DNA from 2 places in the Saccharococcus thermophilus genome. Region 2 is predicted to be linked to the other one. Evidence: predicted binding sites of a transcription regulator. Region 2 holds the regulator's gene; the other holds the start of a gene.
The links. Region 2 encodes LexA, which represses DNA repair genes until DNA is damaged. Its sites were predicted from a motif close to CGAACATATGTTCG; they were not measured.
Positions count from the first base shown of each region.

Region 1: a site for LexA is predicted at 7,904-7,917, ahead of addB (helicase-exonuclease AddAB subunit AddB). Genes of this name have one in related genera too.

Region 1 is NZ_JAASRS010000001.1:2,700,792-2,710,401, forward strand. Features, by position in the region: gene BDD39_RS14000 (exonuclease SbcCD subunit D) at 1-601, opposite strand, end outside; gene addA (helicase-exonuclease AddAB subunit AddA) at 631-4,365, opposite strand; gene addB (helicase-exonuclease AddAB subunit AddB) at 4,367-7,867, opposite strand; gene lepB (signal peptidase I) at 8,184-8,747, opposite strand; gene BDD39_RS14020 (TVP38/TMEM64 family protein) at 8,744-9,367, opposite strand; gene BDD39_RS14025 (competence protein ComK) at 9,558-9,610, opposite strand, start outside.
Region 2 is NZ_JAASRS010000001.1:884,734-894,343, forward strand. Features, by position in the region: gene BDD39_RS04630 (methionine gamma-lyase family protein) at 1-959, shown strand, start outside; gene BDD39_RS04635 (MerR family transcriptional regulator) at 1,035-1,436, shown strand; gene glnA (type I glutamate--ammonia ligase) at 1,478-2,812, shown strand; gene lexA (transcriptional repressor LexA) at 2,909-3,532, opposite strand; gene yneA (cell division suppressor protein YneA) at 3,684-3,989, shown strand; gene BDD39_RS04655 (YneB family resolvase-like protein) at 4,011-4,670, shown strand; gene BDD39_RS04660 (DUF896 domain-containing protein) at 4,829-5,059, shown strand; gene tkt (transketolase) at 5,194-7,200, shown strand; gene sirA (sporulation inhibitor of replication protein SirA) at 7,355-7,792, shown strand; gene BDD39_RS04675 (YneF family protein) at 7,880-8,092, shown strand; gene BDD39_RS04680 (ABC transporter transmembrane domain-containing protein) at 8,211-9,610, shown strand, end outside.

The DNA.
Region 1 (9,610 bases), 1.8 Mb from region 2:
CGCCGCCAACTTCGATCGGACGCTCCGAATCCGATGTGCTTCCTCCCGCCACATAAAGGTGGCTCATGGCGATATTAACCGTCTTTTCCGTAAAAGAAGCAGCCATAGCGGCAAATAACTGGCGAATTTGCTCATCATACCGATCGCGCAGCGCGGTTTCGGAATGTTCTTTCGACAGCAATTGCGCCAGGCGGGATTCAGACGGATAGGCAAGCGGAGCAAGCAGCATCGTCTCGTCGCACGCCGGCACGTCAATGCGATAGACGGACGTATCCGGCCAGCCGAGCAAAAAGATATTGTAATCATCGAGCAATGTCCGCGCCGCGCTAATGCGTTCGGGGTGATCATGGTTGCCGGCGATCACCGCTATCGGGCGTTTTCCTTTGTCGGAAAGGCGAGCAAGGCTTTCGTAAAACAATTGTTCCGCCGCCGCTGGGGGGTTTACCGAGTCAAACACATCGCCTGCCATTAATATGACATCAATGTTTTCTTTCTCGACGATATCCGCCAGTTCATCTAAAAACTGCTCCTGCTCCGGCAGCCTGCTTCTTCCTTCCAACGTTCTTCCTAAATGCCAGTCCGCGGTGTGCAAAATGCGCATCGCTGCCCCTCCCCTTTTTACAATTTTCTTTAAATGGAAAGAAGATGCGATCCATCAAATAAATACAAATAGCATTCATCGACACGCGTGCGCCAAATTTGTTCGACGGCGCGCCGGTATACTTTCATTTGTGTTTCGTAGCGGGATAAAATTACCTGCTTTGCTTCGCTCCATCCTCCAGCAAAACGGTTGGTGATGGCATCTGTTTTAAAGTCGATTAAGACAAGCCCTTTTTTATCGGCAAACAGGCAGTCAATTACCCCTTGCACCAGCACCTGTCTTTCTTCCCCAATGCCATCGCCGTATATTTCCTTAGCCGGAAGCGCGAAGCTAAACGGCACTTCGCGGTACACTTCGTCTGCGGCACATAAACGCCTGCCGATTTCTGTCGCGAAAAACGCGACAACGCTGGAAACATCAATCGCTTCCGCCTGTTCGTGCGTCAAAAGTTCCATCCGCACAAGCTTGGCGATTTGCTCACGGACGGACGCTTCGGTAATCGGTGCTGTTACATCGATGTGCTGCATGACAACATGCATCGCCGTCCCTTTTTCTGCCGGTGTCAATTTTTTCTCCTGCATAAACAGCGGACGTTCAAAAATCGGCGAATAAGCGCGCTGAAGCAGCATGCGATCCGCGTTTTCCCCGAAAATATCGCGCTGCCGCTTTAACTCCGATACCGTTTGCTTGGCGCGCACGGCCGTTTCTTTTTCATACACGTATTGCCAAGAAAGAAGGCGGTTGACTTCCTCTTTCCGTTCCCCCATGTTCGGGACAGGCTCTCCTTTTTTCAACGCAGACATTATTTGTTCATTTATCTGTTCCGCTTCCGCATTTTCATCGTTTAACTGGCTCGCCGGAATGACTTCCATATGCCAGACGGATGGGTGGGAAGCAATTTTTTCGCATACACCAGACACATCCGTCAGCCGCTTTCCATCGCGATGACGAATAAGCGCTCTTCCAATCCAGTCTAAATAACAGCGAGCAGATGCGCGGACATCATCAGGCAAGAGCCACTCTTCTTCTGTTGCTATACTTTTCCATTTTTCTATTTCTTTTTTTGCGTCTTTTACTGCTGCGACTAAATACAATTTTTCTTTCGCCCTTGTTAACGCCACATATAAAATCCGCATTTCTTCCGCCAAAAAGTCAAGCCGTTTTTTCTCCCGGATCGCCATTTGCGGCAATGTCGGATAGCTAATGCGCAGCTTCGGATCCACAAAACGCGAGGCAAAGCCAAGCTCTTTATCGAGCAAATACGGCCCATGTAAATCCCGTGTATGAAACGGGCGGGCCAGCCCTGCCACAAACACGATCGGAAACTCAAGACCTTTGCTGCTATGGATCGTCATCATTCGCACGACATCTTCTTGTTCGCCAAGGGTGCGTGCCGCGCCCAGATCGTCCCCGCGGTCTTGCAGGCGCTCGATGAACCGCAAAAAGCGGAACAATCCACGAAATGACGTCGTCTCATATTGACGGGCGCGGTCGTAAAGGGCGCGCAAATTCGCCTGCCGCTGTTTCCCCCCGGGCAAGGCGCCGACAAAATCGTAAAACTGCGTATCCCGATACAGCTGCCAAATCACATCGGCCAACGAACGCTGCCGCGCCATCGTCCGCCACTGCTTTAACTGTTCGACAAACGTGCGCACCTTTTCCTGCAGCATCTCTTCTTCCACACTTTCTGCCGGTTTATGCAAAAAAGACTTCATTGCTTCATAAAACGTCCCTTTTTTATCGCCAATGCGAATCAGCGCTAATTCATTTTCATTCAAACCGACAAGCGGCGAACGCAGCACGGCGGCAAGCGGTATATCTTGGTACGGATTATCGATCACTTTTAACAGAGATAGCATGATCGATATTTCTGTTGCTTGAAAATAGCCGGAAGATAAGTCCGCATACACCGGAATGCCTTGCGCACGAAATTGTTCGATGATTTGCGGCGCGTTTGTCATCGAACGGAGCAAAATGACAATATCCCGATACATCGCGCGGCGCATTTGTTTGGTGTTGCGGTCATACACATAAAACGGTTTAGAAACAATTTCTTTTATTTTTTTCGCCATCACACGCGCTTCCAGCTCCGACAGCGCCAGATCGCTGGCATTGAGTTCTTCCGTTTCTTCCCCATCCGTGCTGTTTCGGTCTACGATGATGAATTCTGGAACCGCCTGTTCATAATCAGGATAATCGGTAGCTCCATATTTCAATTGCGCCGCTTCGTCATAATCCATCTCGCCTACCGCTTCATCCATGATTTGTTGAAAAATAAAGTTCGTTCCATGCAGCACTTCGGCACGGCTGCGAAAATTATTCGCTAAGTCGATTTTCAGCCCAGCTTGACTGCCATCTGCCGTAAACCGTTTATATTTGCTTAAAAATAACATTGGTTCCGCCAAACGGAAACGGTAAATCGACTGCTTGACGTCGCCGACCATAAATAGATTTCCAGTGCGTTCACTTCCTTTTTTGACCAGCTGCAAGATGGCCTCCTGCACCATATTCGTATCTTGATACTCATCCACAAGCACTTCGGCAAACTGCACGCGGTAATCTAAAGCCGCGTCGGAAGGAAGCCACTGTCCATCTGGGGAGTCGGGATGGCGTAAAATTTGCAAACAATAATGTTCCAAATCGGAAAAATCGACAATCCCCTTTTCCCGCTTATATGCTTGGAACATTTCCGCAAAACGCTTGACCAACCGCACGATCGTTTCCACAATCGGCTTCATCTCGCGCATATGCCGAAGCCATGTGGCCGGACGAAGGGAAAAGACGTTGTCGCGCAGCGACTCCAGTTTCTTTTTCGCCTGTTCGCGCAATGATTTTGCTTCCTCGATCAATTGCGGATCGTACTCGTTGCCGCGGCACGAATTCAACCGCGATAACGACAAAGCCTGAAGCGCTTCGTACAGCCCGTCCCATGACTGCTCTAACAATGTTTCTAAATGACGAATCAACTGCAAATCACTACGATAATTTTCCGCGTACGGCAGCGGCCCCCCCGGCAAGTTCGCCAACTGGAGCGCCCTTGTAATGAGCCGCTTTGCCGCTGACAGCTCCATCGTTACATATTTTTTAAAATAAGAATAATATGGGAGCTCTGTCACCGATGCATTTTCCCCGATGTCATACATGGCAACCAGCTGGTCGAGCCAATGATGTGGTTCCGGATGCGAGCGGGAAAATTCATAGATGGCTAGAATCATTTCCTGTAGCTCGGCATCGCTCCGGTCTCCTGTATAGCGGTCTACCACATCGAAAAACAGCTCATTATCGGTCTTGCCGTACTCTTCCTCAAGCAGCTCTTCCATCACTTCCTCTTTCAGCAATTCGATTTCCGTATCATCGGCAATGCGGAATACCGGATCTAAATCAATGAAATAGTAATATTTGCGAATCACGTCCAGACAGAAAGAGTGGATCGTCGAAATCGAAGCGCGGTTCAATAAGCTAAGCTGCCGCCGCAAATGGAGCGAGCTTGGCTGTTTCTCCAGTTCGCGTTCAAGCGCTTCAGCAATTCTTGCTTTCATTTCTGCCGCCGCCGCGTTTGTAAATGTAACAACAAGCAGCCGGTCTACATCGATCGGATCTTCTTCCGCCGTTATTTTTTGGATGATCCGTTCGACAAGCACGGCGGTCTTTCCAGATCCCGCCGCTGCCGCGACGAGAATGTCCTGTCCGTCGGCGGCAATCGCCTTCCACTGTTCATCGGTCCAACGGCTTCCTGCCGGCTTCGGGCGAAACGTGACGTTCATTTCAGTCCTTCCCTTCCGATAATTTTTTCATGATCGCTTGATGGTCTTGTGGCGTTAACAGCCGGTAATGATTGCCCAGGAACGATTCGTCAAACTGGCAAACTGACTTAAACGAGCAAAATTCGCAAGGAGTTTGTTCCTTTAGCTTGTACGGGGCGATGTCAACGACCCCGTCGACAATTTGAACGCCGATCATTTGGAACAGCTGGCGAATATGTCGGCGCAAATAGGCGAAATCCGTTTCGCTGACAACCGATGATTTGGAATGAATCGCACCTTTTTTTGTAATTTGCGCAGGAACGACGAGTGACCATTTCCCTACTTCGATTTGCATATCCATTAAGCGGATGGCCTCCACATCTTCCAGCAACAGGCCGCGCATTTTAAACTGCTCGAGTAGCTTTTTCTCAATTTCTTTTTCATCTTGAAGAAATTGATTGCTTTTTATCATCGGATTGTGCACATGGAAATAAAGAATGCCAGCAGGGAAAGCTTCTTGGCCGACTAGCTGTTCCGCATACGTAAGCACAATATCCAGGTAGGTAAGCATCTGCAAGGCAAGACCATAGTATACTTCTGTTAAATCAAGCGTTTTGGCGCTAGATTTATAGTCAATCACGCGCAATAAAACCCCTCTTGAACTTTCCGCCTTATCGACGCGGTCGATTCGTCCGACCAGCTCCATTACGGTGCCATCGGGAAGCCGGAACGCCAGCGGCGGAAGCACCCCATTAGGGCCAAACTCAAGCTCGAGGCCGACCGGCACGAAGCCGCTTGCCCTAGCGTGTTCGCTTAGCACATGCGCCGTTCTGGCAATGACATTTTTCAGCTTTCTTTTCACATAGTAGTAGCGATTCGAACTGAATAATACTTGTTGCTGAATGAGCGGCGCGATTTGCTCCACCGCTTCTGTGGACAACTGTTCACATTGCTGTTTGGATAAATGGCGCCAATCGCTGTTTGCTTCGCGCAGACGATCAGATATCATTTTCAGCGCAGAATGGAACAGCTGGCCGATGTCAGGAGCTTCAAGCCGGAAAATGGTTCGCTCCTTCAAGCGCAAACCATGGGAAGCAAAATGGGAAAACGGGCATTTTTGAAATTGTTCCATGCGCGATACGCTCGCCTGAATTTTTTTGCCATACAGCCGCTTACTGATTTCTTTTTTCAACGGGGCCGTTTCATTTGTATAAAATAATCCGGAAACCGCTTTTTGCACCTGCTTGCTCCAGTTTGGGTGGCTGATGAAGAAGTTGTATACGTCCCACCATAGCGGAGCGATCGAATAATTCCGCTTCCATGCCTGAAGCTGCGCGACGAGATAAGTTTGCGTCGCGCGTGGCGCGGTCACAAACGATGCTTGTTCCGTAAGCGCTGCATCGAGCGGATCGTTTCCGCATACACGCTTTTGCAAATGTGGAAATAAATCAGCCAGTTGTTTGATGACGATCGAAGGCGGAAGCGCTTTTCCTTCTTCATTGGCAAGCGGATAAGTAACATATAGGCGTTCGCTTGGGCACGTTAATGCCAAATAGATGAAAAAAGGTTCATAAAATAATTGCTCTCGTCCTCCCGGAGCCACTTTCGCTCCTAACTCATGCAATAGTTGTCGTTCCGCTTCAGCGATTAATCCATCTTCTTTTGCTTTGGCCGGAATCACCCCGTCATTGACCCCGATCACAAATGCACATTTGATATCGATCAAGCGTGAACGGTCGAACTGCGCGATAATCACCTGATCCATTGCCGGCGGCACAAGCGCAAATTCAAGACGGTCGAGCCCGGTTTCGATAATTTTGGCAAACTCCGTAACAGGCAGCGCTTCACTGCCTAGCATCTCCACATACTGGTTGAGCAAATCGATGACCGCGTTCCATACTTGTTCATGATGCCTTGCTTCGACAAGCTTTCCCTGCTCCTCCGCTTCTTTGCTCATGTTCTCTAGCTTTTTAGGAATTTGCAATTCTTCTAAAAATAGATAAACCGCTTCACAAAGACCTCGTCCATCTTTTGCCCGGCGCATGCGGCGTTCTAACCGCAGAAGCGGAGATGTCACCATCTCGCGCCATTGATTCAGCGTTTCTTCATATTGCTTCTCTTCGTCCGTCTGCGGGATCGCTAATCCTTCCAATGCCTGATAGCGGCGGTATGTCCACCGTTCGCCGTTCGTCCATTTGTCCCCTTTCACACCGTACGCAAGCACGTAATTTTCCAGCTTGTCCATCGCTTCGCGCAGCGCGGCTACATCCTCTCCGACCGGAAACAGCAAATCCGTCTTAATCGCGCGAAACACTGCTTCATAACGCCACCGCGAAGCAATGATTTCCATGCTCGCCCGCAATAATTCAATCAATGGGTGATGGTGCATTGGTTCTTTTTCGTCCATAAAATATGGAATATGAAAATCGGAAAAAATCGTTTTGATAAAATCACGATATGCTTCCGTATTGCGGACGATCACGGCGATATCGCAATAACGGTAGCCTTTGTCGCGGACAAGATGGACGATTTCACGCGCAATCGCCTCGATTTCCGCACGGCGGTTTGCCGCTTCATACACGCAAATCGCGTCAGCCTTTTCTGAATAGACAACAGCAGGACGATCATGATAATGCGCTTCGAGATGGGCAAGCGCCGCTTCTTGATGACGTCTATTTTCTCCTAGCATCACCGGCTCTTCGATCGCAATCCCATTTAGTAGCGCTATTTCACGGAGATCATGATATGTTTTTGCCGTCAAATAAAACAGATGCAATTCATTTGGCAACCGTTCGTCATAAGGGGCATCCACCGTTAACGAAACAGTGACGCGGCGGCAATGAATCAACAGCTGCTCAAGCACCATATACTCCTGTGGAGTAAATTGATGAAACCCGTCCACATAAATCTCGGCGTCGCGTAGGTAGCGCGATTGTGGAATTTTTTCCGCAAGCAGCCGCAAATAGTCTTCCGAATCGATATAGTGATTGGCTAAACTTTTTTCCAGTTCCTCATAAATCATCGATATATCGTTTAACTTATCCGCCAGCACTTTTTCAGCGGGCTTTCCCCGATGTTCCTCCAGCTCTTGTGCATGTTGGCGAAGCTGCTGTGGAGTAAGGCAGTACCGTTTACACTCCGTAATCATGTCGTAAAGCTGTTGAATAAATCCTGTTTTATCAACCGCTCTCCCAAATAATTGCAATTGCTGCTTACGATGTTCGACAATTTTGCGGATCATCATCTGCATGCCGACATCGCTAATATGATATCGGCTTATTCCGCCCGTTTCCTGCAAAATCCGCCACGCCAGCCGTGTAAAACTAAATACTTGCGCTCGGATCATTCCACCAAGCCCAGGTGTATGTATAAACGCGTATTCGGATTGAAACGTCATTTGTTCCGGAACAAGATAAATAATCGGGTTCCCTTTCGGTTCTTCTTGCAATTTGCGGCGAATTTCATTTAAGCACGTTGCCGTTTTTCCGCTTCCTGATCTTCCTAGCAGAAATCGAAGCGACATAGTATCACCTTCATTTTCCATTATTCCCTTTATTTTAGCACATATGTTCGTGTTTAGGAAGAAAAAAGTTCGCTTCCCTCTCCATTCCTACGCAACCAGTGTAAAAGGAATGCGATGCCAACGCAATACGTGTTATTTTCCAGTTTTCGAAAGAAAAAGGTATCCACGTGCAGTTTGCATCGCTGAATACCTTTTCTTTCCATCGATATGAAAATAACATAGCAAACCCGTCTAGCCTATCTACGTTCCCATCAATGCAAGAAATTTCTTCGTTTTCCATTCTACTTAGGCGCAATCATCCTCTTTCCCGCAACAGTTAAAACCGGACGGCGAACTGCCGCACAGGCCAATAGCGTAAATCTACTTTCCCTACCACCTGACTGATTTTGACAAATCCAAAATGACGGCTATCCCAGCTGCTTAGCCGATTATCGCCAAGAACAAAAATACATCCTTCTGGCACCCTTTTTTTCCCTGTTAGTTCCTCTAACGTAAAATCGCCCGTCAGCTTTCCGTCAATCAACTTTTGCTTATACGGCCGCAAATATGGTTCATTGACTTTTCTTCCGTTAATGTACAGCACATCGTTTTTATATTCGATTTGATCGCCAGGAAGCCCGATGACGCGTTTGACGTAATCTTCTTTTTTATTGGCATGAAAGACGATCACATCAAATCGATGAATATGCCCGATTTGATAACTTAGTTTGTTGACAATGAGCAAATTTCCTTCCTGCAAGGTCGGCATCATCGATTTCCCCTCCACCATATAATTGGTGAAGCAGAAAAACCGAATGAAAACGACCGTAAACACTCCGGCAAAAAGAGCCAGCCTGCGCCACCATTTTTCGTTTTTCTTCATCTTTCCATCACCCGTCATTCCGCGTCTCCCTCATTAAGCTGTTTCTCGGTAAGCGAAAACCTCGACTCCACCCTTTTTCCGGCATACCATAACAATATAATGACGACGGCAATCGCAACCGTGCGAAGCGGCTGTTTCACGAGCGCCACAATATCATATCCAATAAAGCTGATCGTAAAAATCATAACCATTTTTCCTAATAATACGGCCAAAATAAACTGCTGCCTACTGATTCTCGACAGCCCCGCAACAATGTTTACCACAGCTGACGGAGTAAAGGGAAAGCAATATAACAAAAACACAGGCCCAAAACCATGTCTTTCTATCCAATGCATAAACTGTTTAACTTTGCGATGGCGGCTGACAAAACGGAAAAAACGTTTCTGCCCGATTTTTCGCGTCAGCCAAAAAACGAGAATCGAACCGAGGCAGGCGCCAGTCCAAGAAATCAAAAACCCCTTCCATAAGCCAAATGCAGCCGCATTAGCCATCACAAACACGAACATTGGCAAGATGGGAAAAAATGATTCCAACAATGTTGCCGCAATCCCTGGAAGCATCCCAAAGGATCGGTATTGTTCTAGCACCGATAGCACGTTTTCTAGAGTAAACCATTGTTTTATTGTCTCGATGTCCATGTATACTCCCCATTCAAATTCCTGATGTTTATATATTTATTTTACACACTTCTACAGGGAATTTGAACTAATCTTTACAATGATAATGATTGGAATATTTTAATTATTAGCGCATAGCACGTTCATTGTCTTCTGTTTCGGGCGCGGGAAAAGCGATTGGTCTAAGGCTTGTATCGTTTATAGCGATGATTCATTGCTGCTGCCAATCTTTCGAGCGATTCATGCGAAATACATATTGCAATT
Region 2 (9,610 bases):
TGCGGCCAGGCGATGAGTTATTGTACATTACTGGAAACCCATATGATACGCTGGAAGAAATCGTCGGCATCCGCGGCAGCGGCAACGGCTCGTTAAAAGAATTTCAGATCGGTTACCAAAGCGTGCCGCTCACCCCGGAAGGGAAGGTGGATTTCGATGCCGTCAAAGCGGCCATCCATGAGCGGACGAAAATGATCGGCATTCAGCGCTCAAGGGGCTATGCGACAAGACCGTCCTTTACGATTGAAGAAATTCGCGAAATGATTTCTTTTGTCAAGACCGTGAAGCCCGATGTCGTCGTTTTCGTTGACAATTGCTACGGAGAATTTGTCGAGGAAAAAGAACCTTGCCATGTCGGTGCCGACTTAATCGCTGGCTCTCTCATTAAAAATCCCGGTGGAGGGCTTGCGAAAACGGGCGGATATATTGTCGGGAAAAAACAATATGTAGAAGCGTGCTCGTACCGCATGACTTCGCCGGGGATCGGAGCGGAGGCAGGCCCGGCATTATATAGTCTGCACGAAATGTATCAAGGCTTTTTCCTAGCACCGCACATCGTCGGCCAGGCGCTAAAAGGGGCGGTCTTCACCGCCGCGATGCTAGAGCGGATCGGTCTAAACACCGACCCTTCCTGGGATGCGGAGCGCACCGATTTGGTGCAATCGGTCCAATTTGACGATCCAGAGCAAATGATCGCTTTTTGCCAGGCGATTCAATTTTCCTCTCCGGTCAACGCCCACTTCACCCCGTACCCGAGCTATATGCCCGGCTACGAGGATGACGTGATTATGGCGGCAGGAACTTTTGTCCAAGGAGCGAGCATTGAATTAACGGCGGACGGACCGATCCGCCCGCCGTACGTGGCTTACGTACAAGGAGGATTAACGTATTCCCATGTAAAAATCGCAATTTGTTCGGCGATTGACCAATTAATCGAAAAACAATTAATCTCTTTGTAAGAAAATCTAACATTTTATTGACACGTTTTCTTACACATTGTAAAATGAAACTATCATAAGCGAGGAGGAATTGGCATGAATAGCAATATTCGTCGTTCCATGCCATTGTTTCCGATTGGGATTGTGATGCAATTGACAGAGCTGTCCGCCCGCCAAATCCGTTATTATGAAGAGCATGGCCTTGTGTCTCCAGCGCGGACCGAGGGAAATCGCCGCTTGTTTTCCCTCAATGATATTGACCGCCTTCTTGAAATCAAAGATTTGATTGATCAAGGAGTCAACTTGGCCGGCATTAAGCAAATTTTTGCGTCGCGGCAGGCTGGTCGCAAAGAGCAGCCAGAAAAAGTGGAAAAAGTTGTGAAACAAAAGCTATCAGACGAGGAGCTGCGCGAAATTTTGCGAACGGAGCTGTTGCAGGCGGGGCGTTTCCAACGTGCATCACTTCGCCAAGGAGATCTCGCTCGCTTCTTTCATTAATGATTGTTGAATAAAACTTGGGAGCCGGGGAGGAATTTCAAATGGCAAAGTACACAAGAGAAGACATTATGCGCATCGTCAAAGAAGAGAACGTCAAGTATATCCGTCTGCAATTTACCGATATTCTTGGCACGATTAAAAACGTCGAAATTCCGATCAGCCAGCTGGAAAAAGCGTTAAACAACAAAATTATGTTTGACGGTTCGTCGATTGAAGGTTTTGTCCGGATTGAAGAATCGGATATGTACTTATACCCTGATTTAGATACGTTTGTCATTTTCCCGTGGACATCGGAAAAAGGAAAAGTAGCCCGCTTTATTTGCGACATTTATAATCCGGACGGTACGCCGTTTGAAGGATGTCCGCGCTATAACTTGAAGCGGATTTTAAAAGAAATGGAAGCGCTCGGTTTTACTTCGTTCAACTTAGGCGCGGAACCGGAATTTTTCCTATTCAAATTAGATGAAAAAGGACGCCCGACGCTGGAATTAAACGACCGAGGCGGCTACTTCGATTTGGCGCCGACCGACCTAGGAGAAAACTGCCGCCGCGATATCGTGCTTGAGCTTGAGGAAATGGGATTTGAAATTGAAGCTTCTCACCATGAAGTGGCACCTGGCCAACATGAAATTGATTTTAAATACGCCCATGCGGTGAAAGCGTGCGACGACATTCAAACATTTAAGCTCGTCGTCAAAACGATTGCCCGCAAACACGGCCTTCACGCCACATTTATGCCAAAACCAATCTTCGGCATTAACGGATCTGGAATGCATTGCAATTTATCATTGTTTAGAAATAATGAAAATGCGTTCTTTGATCCAACTGCGGACTTGCAATTAAGCGAAACGGCGCTGCAATTTATTGCCGGCGTGCTGAAACACGCACCAAACTTTACGGCGGTAACGAACCCGACGGTCAACTCCTACAAACGTCTCGTTCCTGGCTATGAAGCGCCATGTTATGTAGCCTGGTCCGCCCGCAACCGTAGCCCGCTCATCCGCATTCCAGCTTCACGCGGCATGAGCACGCGCATTGAGGTGCGCAGCGTCGACCCATCAGCCAATCCGTACTTGGCGATGGCCGTATTATTGGCAGCGGGATTAGATGGAATTAAAAACAAGTTGACTCCACCGGCTCCGGTCGACCGCAACATTTACGTCATGACGAAAGAAGAGCGCTTAGAAGAAGGAATTGTTGACTTGCCAGCAACACTGGCGGAAGCGCTCGAAAACTTAAAGTCGGATGAAGTCATTGTGCAAGCGCTCGGAAAACATTTATTCGAACATTTCATCGAAGCGAAAGAAATCGAATGGGATATGTTCCGCACCACGGTCCATCAGTGGGAACGCGATCAATATATGGAACTCTATTAAAAACAAAGAGGCTGTCTCGTGCAAGCGAGACAGCCATTTTTCATGTATACAGGACGGTAGCAGGAGGGGTCCTCCATCTTACTTCTTTTCTATTTTTCAATGAATAATGCGATAGACGCCGATCACTTTGCCGAGAATCGTGCAATTGCGGACAATAATTGGCTCCAAATTCGAATTTTCCGGCTGCAGGCGAATATGGTCTTTTTCTCTAAAAAAGCGCTTGACAGTTGCTTCATTGTCCTCGGTCATCGCCACGACGATATCTCCATTATCAGCGGAAGACTGCTGGCGCACAATCACGTAATCGCCATCCAAAATCCCTGCCTCAATCATGCTGTCACCCATCACTTCAAGCATAAAAACTTGATCTTCTGTAGGAACGAGCCGTTTTGGCAGCGGAAAATAATCTTCGATGTTTTCAATTGCGGTAATTGGCTGTCCGGCCGTCACTTTTCCAATTATCGGCACAGAGATAACATCCTCTTTTTCCTTCGTCGCAGTGAAATCGGCATCCAATATTTCAATCGCACGCGGCTTCGTTGGGTCGCGGCGAATGTATCCTTTGCTTTCGAGCCGCGCAAGATGCCCATGGACGGTAGAACTCGAAGCAAGTCCGACCGCTTCGCCAATTTCCCGGACGGAAGGGGGATATCCTTTTGTTTTTACTTCTTTTTTGATGAAATCTAAAATTTGTTGCTGCCGCTTTGATAGTTTCGTCATTCTATACACCTCTCGCCACATCATTTGCTTATATTATAACACGGCGATAGGGAAAAAACAAACATAAGTTCGAGATTTATATTGACACAAACAAATGTTCTTTATTATAATGAGAACAAAACCGAACAAACATTCTTAAGAGGTGGGGAATATGAAACGGATGATAGTGCATTATCTTATCTTTTCTTTGTTGTTGTTTATGGTGATCGGGGCGCTGTTTTACGCAAACAAACCGGTGGAAAAAGATCAATATATGGAAATTACCGTCGCTTCCGGAGACACGCTTTGGAAGCTGGCGAAAGAATATGAAGATCAGCACGGGCTTTCCACGGAGGAATTCATCAACTGGGTCGTCGACGTTAACCATCTATCCGGCCAGCGGATTATTGCCGGTGAAAAAATTGTTATTCCTGTGTTAAAATCAAAGGAAGATAAACAGTTGGCTGTCAACCAATAACATGAAAGAGGATGGTATCGCATGAAAGCGATTATATATTGCCGCGTCAGCACCGAAAAAGAAGAACAGGAAACATCGCTCGAACGGCAGAGGGAAGAGCTGGAGCAGCTTGCGAAGAAGCATGGCTTTGAAGTAGTGAAAGTGATTATGGAGCAGGCGAGCGGCTATGAAGTGGACAGAGACGGTGTGTTTGAGCTGCTTTCGGCATTCAAAGAACAAGAGGTTGACGCGCTTTTAGTTCAAGATGAAACAAGGCTGGGTCGCGGCCATGCACGAATAGCCCTGCTTCATTGCATCCAAAAAGAAGGGGTAAAAATATATACCATCGCCCATAACGGTGAAATGCAGCTGTCGGAAGCGGATGAGATGGTGCTGAACATTATTAGCATTGTCGAAGAATATCAACGGAAAATACATAATTTAAAAATTAAGCGCGGAATGAAGCGGGCGGTGGAGCAAGGTTACCGCCCCGAACGAAATTTAAAACATATGGGAGAAAACGCCGGCCGGGAACGAAAGGAGCTCCCTGTCGAAGAAATCGTCCGCTTGCGCCACAACGGTTTGACGTTTGCCGAAATCGCCGCCACGTTGCGCGGTTTTGGATATGACGTATCAAAAGCGACCGTCCATCGCCGCTACCGGGAATATGTCGATGAGCATGCTTCGCCGCATGGAAGATAGACTGCTTTGTTTTCGGGCGGAACGATATATACGGCTTTTATTCTCTCGATAATTTTGCCTATAGTGCAGGCTTGCGGGGGAAAAACAAGATCGTTGCAATTTTTCTTTCCGTCCTATAAGATGGGAGCGTAACAACAAGAAAATAGGTGGAGGCAGTTATGTTATCAAAACAAAAAATGGCACGCATTAACGAATTGGCGAAAAAGGCAAAAACGGCTGGTTTGACGGCAGACGAAGCGTTGGAACAGCAGCAGCTTCGCCGCGAATACATCCAAGTGTTTCGTAAAGCGATGGAGGATATGTTACATTTTGTAACGGTCATCGACCCTAACGGCAATGACGTCACGCCGAAAAAATTAAAAGAAAGCCAAAAGAAGCGGATGAATTAATATTGTTGGAAAAAGAAAGCATGCTATAAAAAGATGCTTTCTTTTTCTGTTTTATGCGCCACTTAATATTGTACATCTTGAGAAATTTTCTATATGATAGAGTTGACACTATGTTAATGAAAGGATGGAAAGATATGCCGCATACGATCGAGGAACTAGCGATTACGACGATCCGCACTTTATCCATCGACGCGATCGAAAAGGCGAAATCCGGGCATCCGGGAATGCCGATGGGCGCCGCGCCGATGGCGTATACGCTGTGGACGAAATTTATGAACCATAATCCGAGCAACCCGAAATGGTTTAACCGCGACCGCTTTGTTTTATCAGCGGGCCATGGCTCGATGTTGCTATATAGCTTGCTTCATTTAAGCGGTTATGATGTTTCCATGGAAGATATTCAACAATTCCGCCAATGGGGTAGCAAAACGCCTGGACATCCGGAATACGGGCATACGCCGGGAGTGGAAGCAACGACCGGTCCACTTGGCCAAGGAATTGCGATGGCCGTTGGCATGGCGATGGCGGAACGTCATTTGGCAGCTACATATAACCGTGAAGGATTTGAAATTGTAAACCATTACACATATGCAATTTGCGGCGACGGCGATCTAATGGAAGGTGTCGCTTCCGAAGCGGCGTCGTTAGCGGGGCATTTAAAACTTGGCCGCTTGATTGTTCTGTATGATTCGAACGATATTTCGCTTGACGGCGAATTAAACCTTTCCTTCTCTGAAAGCGTAGAACAACGCTTTAAAGCATACGGCTGGCAATATTTGCGCGTCGAAGACGGCAATAATATCGAAGAAATTGCAAAAGCGCTGGAAGAAGCGAAAGCAGATACGACCCGTCCGACGCTGATTGAAGTGAAAACGACCATTGGCTACGGTTCACCAAACAAAGCCGGAACGTCTAACGTACATGGTGCTCCGCTTGGGACGGAAGAGTTGAAACTTACGAAAGAAGCGTATAAATGGACGTTTGAAGAAGATTTTTACGTTCCGCAAGAAGTATACGACCATTTCCGCGAGGTGGTCAAAGAAGCAGGCGAGAAAAAAGAAGCGGAGTGGAACGAGCTGTTTGCCGCGTATGAGAAAGCATATCCGGATTTAGCGAACCAATTGAAATTGGCGATCGATGGCAAACTTCCGGAAGGATGGGAAAAATCGCTCCCAGTGTATGAAGCAGGGAAAAGCTTGGCAACGCGCGCCTCTTCCGGAGAAGTGATCAACGCGATTGCAAAAGCGGTTCCACAACTATTTGGCGGTTCGGCGGACCTCGCAAGCTCCAACAAAACATTAATGAAAGGCGCGGGCAACTTTTTGCCGGAAAGCTATGACGGCCGCAACATTTGGTTTGGCGTTCGCGAATTCGCGATGGGCGCGGCTTTAAACGGAATGGCGCTGCACGGTGGTCTGAAAGTATTCGGTGGTACGTTCTTTGTGTTCTCCGATTACTTGCGTCCGGCCATCCGTCTCGCTGCTTTAATGGGCTTGCCGGTTACGTACGTGCTGACGCATGACAGCATTGCCGTCGGTGAAGACGGTCCGACGCACGAACCGATCGAGCACCTTCCATCGTTAAGAGCAATGCCGAATTTATCGGTCATTCGTCCGGCTGATGCGAATGAGACGGCGGCAGCATGGCGGCTGGCCTTGGAAGCAACCGATCATCCTACCGCACTGGTGTTGACGCGGCAAAACGTACCGACACTGCCGAATACGGCAGAGCGGGCGTATGAAGGAGTGAAAAAAGGTGCATATGTGGTAGCGGAGGCGAAAAATGGCCAGCCAGAAGCGTTGCTGCTCGCATCCGGATCGGAAGTAAGCCTTGCCGTCAAAGCGCAAGAAGCATTGGCCGAAGAAGGCATTCACGTTTCCGTCATCAGCATGCCTTCTTGGGATCGCTTTGAAAAGCAATCTGCTGACTATAAAGAACAAGTGCTGCCACGCGCTGTGAAAAAACGGTTGGCGATTGAAATGGCCGCGTCGCTCGGCTGGGATCGCTACGTCGGCGAAGAAGGCGATATTTTAGCGATTGACCGCTTCGGCGCTTCGGCACCAGGAGAGAAAATTATGGAAGAGTACGGATTTACGGTGGAGAACGTCGTAAAACGGGTCAAAGCATTGCTTGGGAAATAACAAGAAAAAGCTGTCTTCGCCACTCGGTCGGAGACAGCTTTTGTTATGCAAAAATCGACAATGTTAGTGAAAAAATTTTCCGTTAATAGACATCTTTTTTTTCTTAGTTTCTCTATAATAGAAGCAAATGAAAACGTAGGAACGGGGGATGGGAATGGTACGTTATTGGATTTATTTGCTAAATGAAGAAGTGGCAAGCTATTACCGCAATCGAACGGAAAAGATTGTCGAACTATTGCGTGAGCACCAATGCGCCAAAGCACCGTTAAAAAGCATTTGCCGAAAACAAGTGGAATTTATTACCGAGCGGTTATCGTTTTCCAGATTGGAATTAGGATTGAAACAATATTTTGCGGGCAGCGTCAATAAAAATTTAGAACGAAATATGTTTATATTGCGAAACGAAATCGGGGATGAAGCGCTGCTGATCGTGCAAAAGCGCCGTCTGCTTCTTGTCACCGACAGCCAATCGATTGCCAGCGACATTTGCCACGCGCTTGCGCAAGTATCTCCTTCATTTTTAGCGGTCGACGCCGATTTTGACGACTACGGATGGCTTACCAATTCGACAGGCGGAAGAAAATTTGCGTAAATAAAAGATTTTTGTCAGGAAATATTGTATAATACCACATGGTTTAGTACACTGTTAGTTAGACAACATGAAGGAGGAAATAGCTGTATGTGGACAACGATTCTCGTTGGCATTCTAGCGCTTATTGCCGGAACGGCGCTAGGATTTTTCATTGCCCGCAAAACGATGATGAACTATTTAAAGAAAAATCCGCCAATTAATGAGCAAATGATCCGTATGATGATGATGCAAATGGGAATGACGCCATCCCAGAAGAAAATCAACCAGATGATGAAAATGATGAACAACCATCTCAAATAAACATCAGACAGGCACTCGATCCGGAGTGTCTTTTTATTTTGAAAAAACGATCTTTCTAAATTTTCACATTTTTGTTACAATAATATAGCGCATTTTATGTCATGATGGGAGAGGTACGATGACAGTATTCCGCGATTTATTTTGGTTTTTCCGTCAAGAGAAAAAAGCGTATATAACAGGGATTCTTACCCTTATCGTCGTCGCGTTTTTAGAAACGATTCCACCCAAAGTAATTGGGATCGTGATTGATCATATCAAAGAAGGAACGATGACAAAAGCGGCGCTTGCCCGCTGGATTGCGATTTTGCTTGCCGTGGCGGTCATGTTGTATATCTTGCGCTATTGGTGGCGGATTTTAATTTTTGGTTCTGCGGTGAAACTGGCGCGTCAGATTCGCAATGAGCTATATGCCCATTTTACGAAAATGTCGCCATCTTTTTATCAGCGAAAACGGATCGGCGATTTAATGGCGCACGCGACCAATGATCTGCAGGCGATTCAGCAGACGGCGGGAAGCGGAATTTTGACGCTTGTCGACTCCTTGACGCTCGGCGGTTTCGTGCTGGCGACGATGGCGCTGACCATCAGCTGGAAATTAACGATCATCAGTTTGTTGCCAATGCCGATCATGGCGATTGCCACAAGCCGTTACGGAACGATTTTGCATAAGCGCTTTTTAAAGGCGCAAGAAGCGTTTTCGTCTTTAAACGATAAGGTGCAAGAGAGCATCAGCGGCATTCGCGTCATTAAATCGTTTGGCTATGAACAAGAGGACGTCGAATCGTTTCGCAAGCAGTCGGAAGAGGTGGTCGCGAAGAACGTGGCGGTCGCAAAAATCGACGCCTTGTTTGACCCGACGATTTCATTGATTGTCGGCATTTCCTTTTTTTTAGCGGTCATATTCGGCGCTAAAATGGTCATTGCAGGAGAATTAACGATTGGGGAACTTGTGTCGTTTACAACGTATCTTGGCTTGCTCATATGGCCGATGCTGGCGTTTGGCTGGCTGTTTAATATTGTTGAGCGGGGGCGAGCCTCCTATGACCGCGTCCGCGCGCTTCTTGCAGAGAAAGAGGAAATTCAAGAAGCAGACGATGCGATTGCCATCCCCCCAACCGGCGATATTGTCTACGACATAAAGCGATTTACATACCCGAACGAAATCGCCCCGGTTTTGCAAAATATCCGCTTTTGCCTGCGGCGCGGCCAGACGCTTGGTGTTGTCGGAAAAACGGGGGCAGGGAAAACGACGTTGCTAAAGCTGTTGCTGCGCGAATTTGACCAATATGAAGGAGAAATTCGTTTTGGCGGCCACGAAATTAGTGAATATACACTGGATGCGCTGCGTGCGGCGATTGGCTACGTGCCGCAAGACCATTTTCTATTTTCGGCGACGGTAAGGGAAAATATTGCGTTCGCCAAGCCGGAAGCGAGTGAAGAAGAAGTGGTGAAGGCGGCGAAGCTGGCCAATATCCATGACGATATTATGCAATTTGCCGATGGCTACGACACGATTGT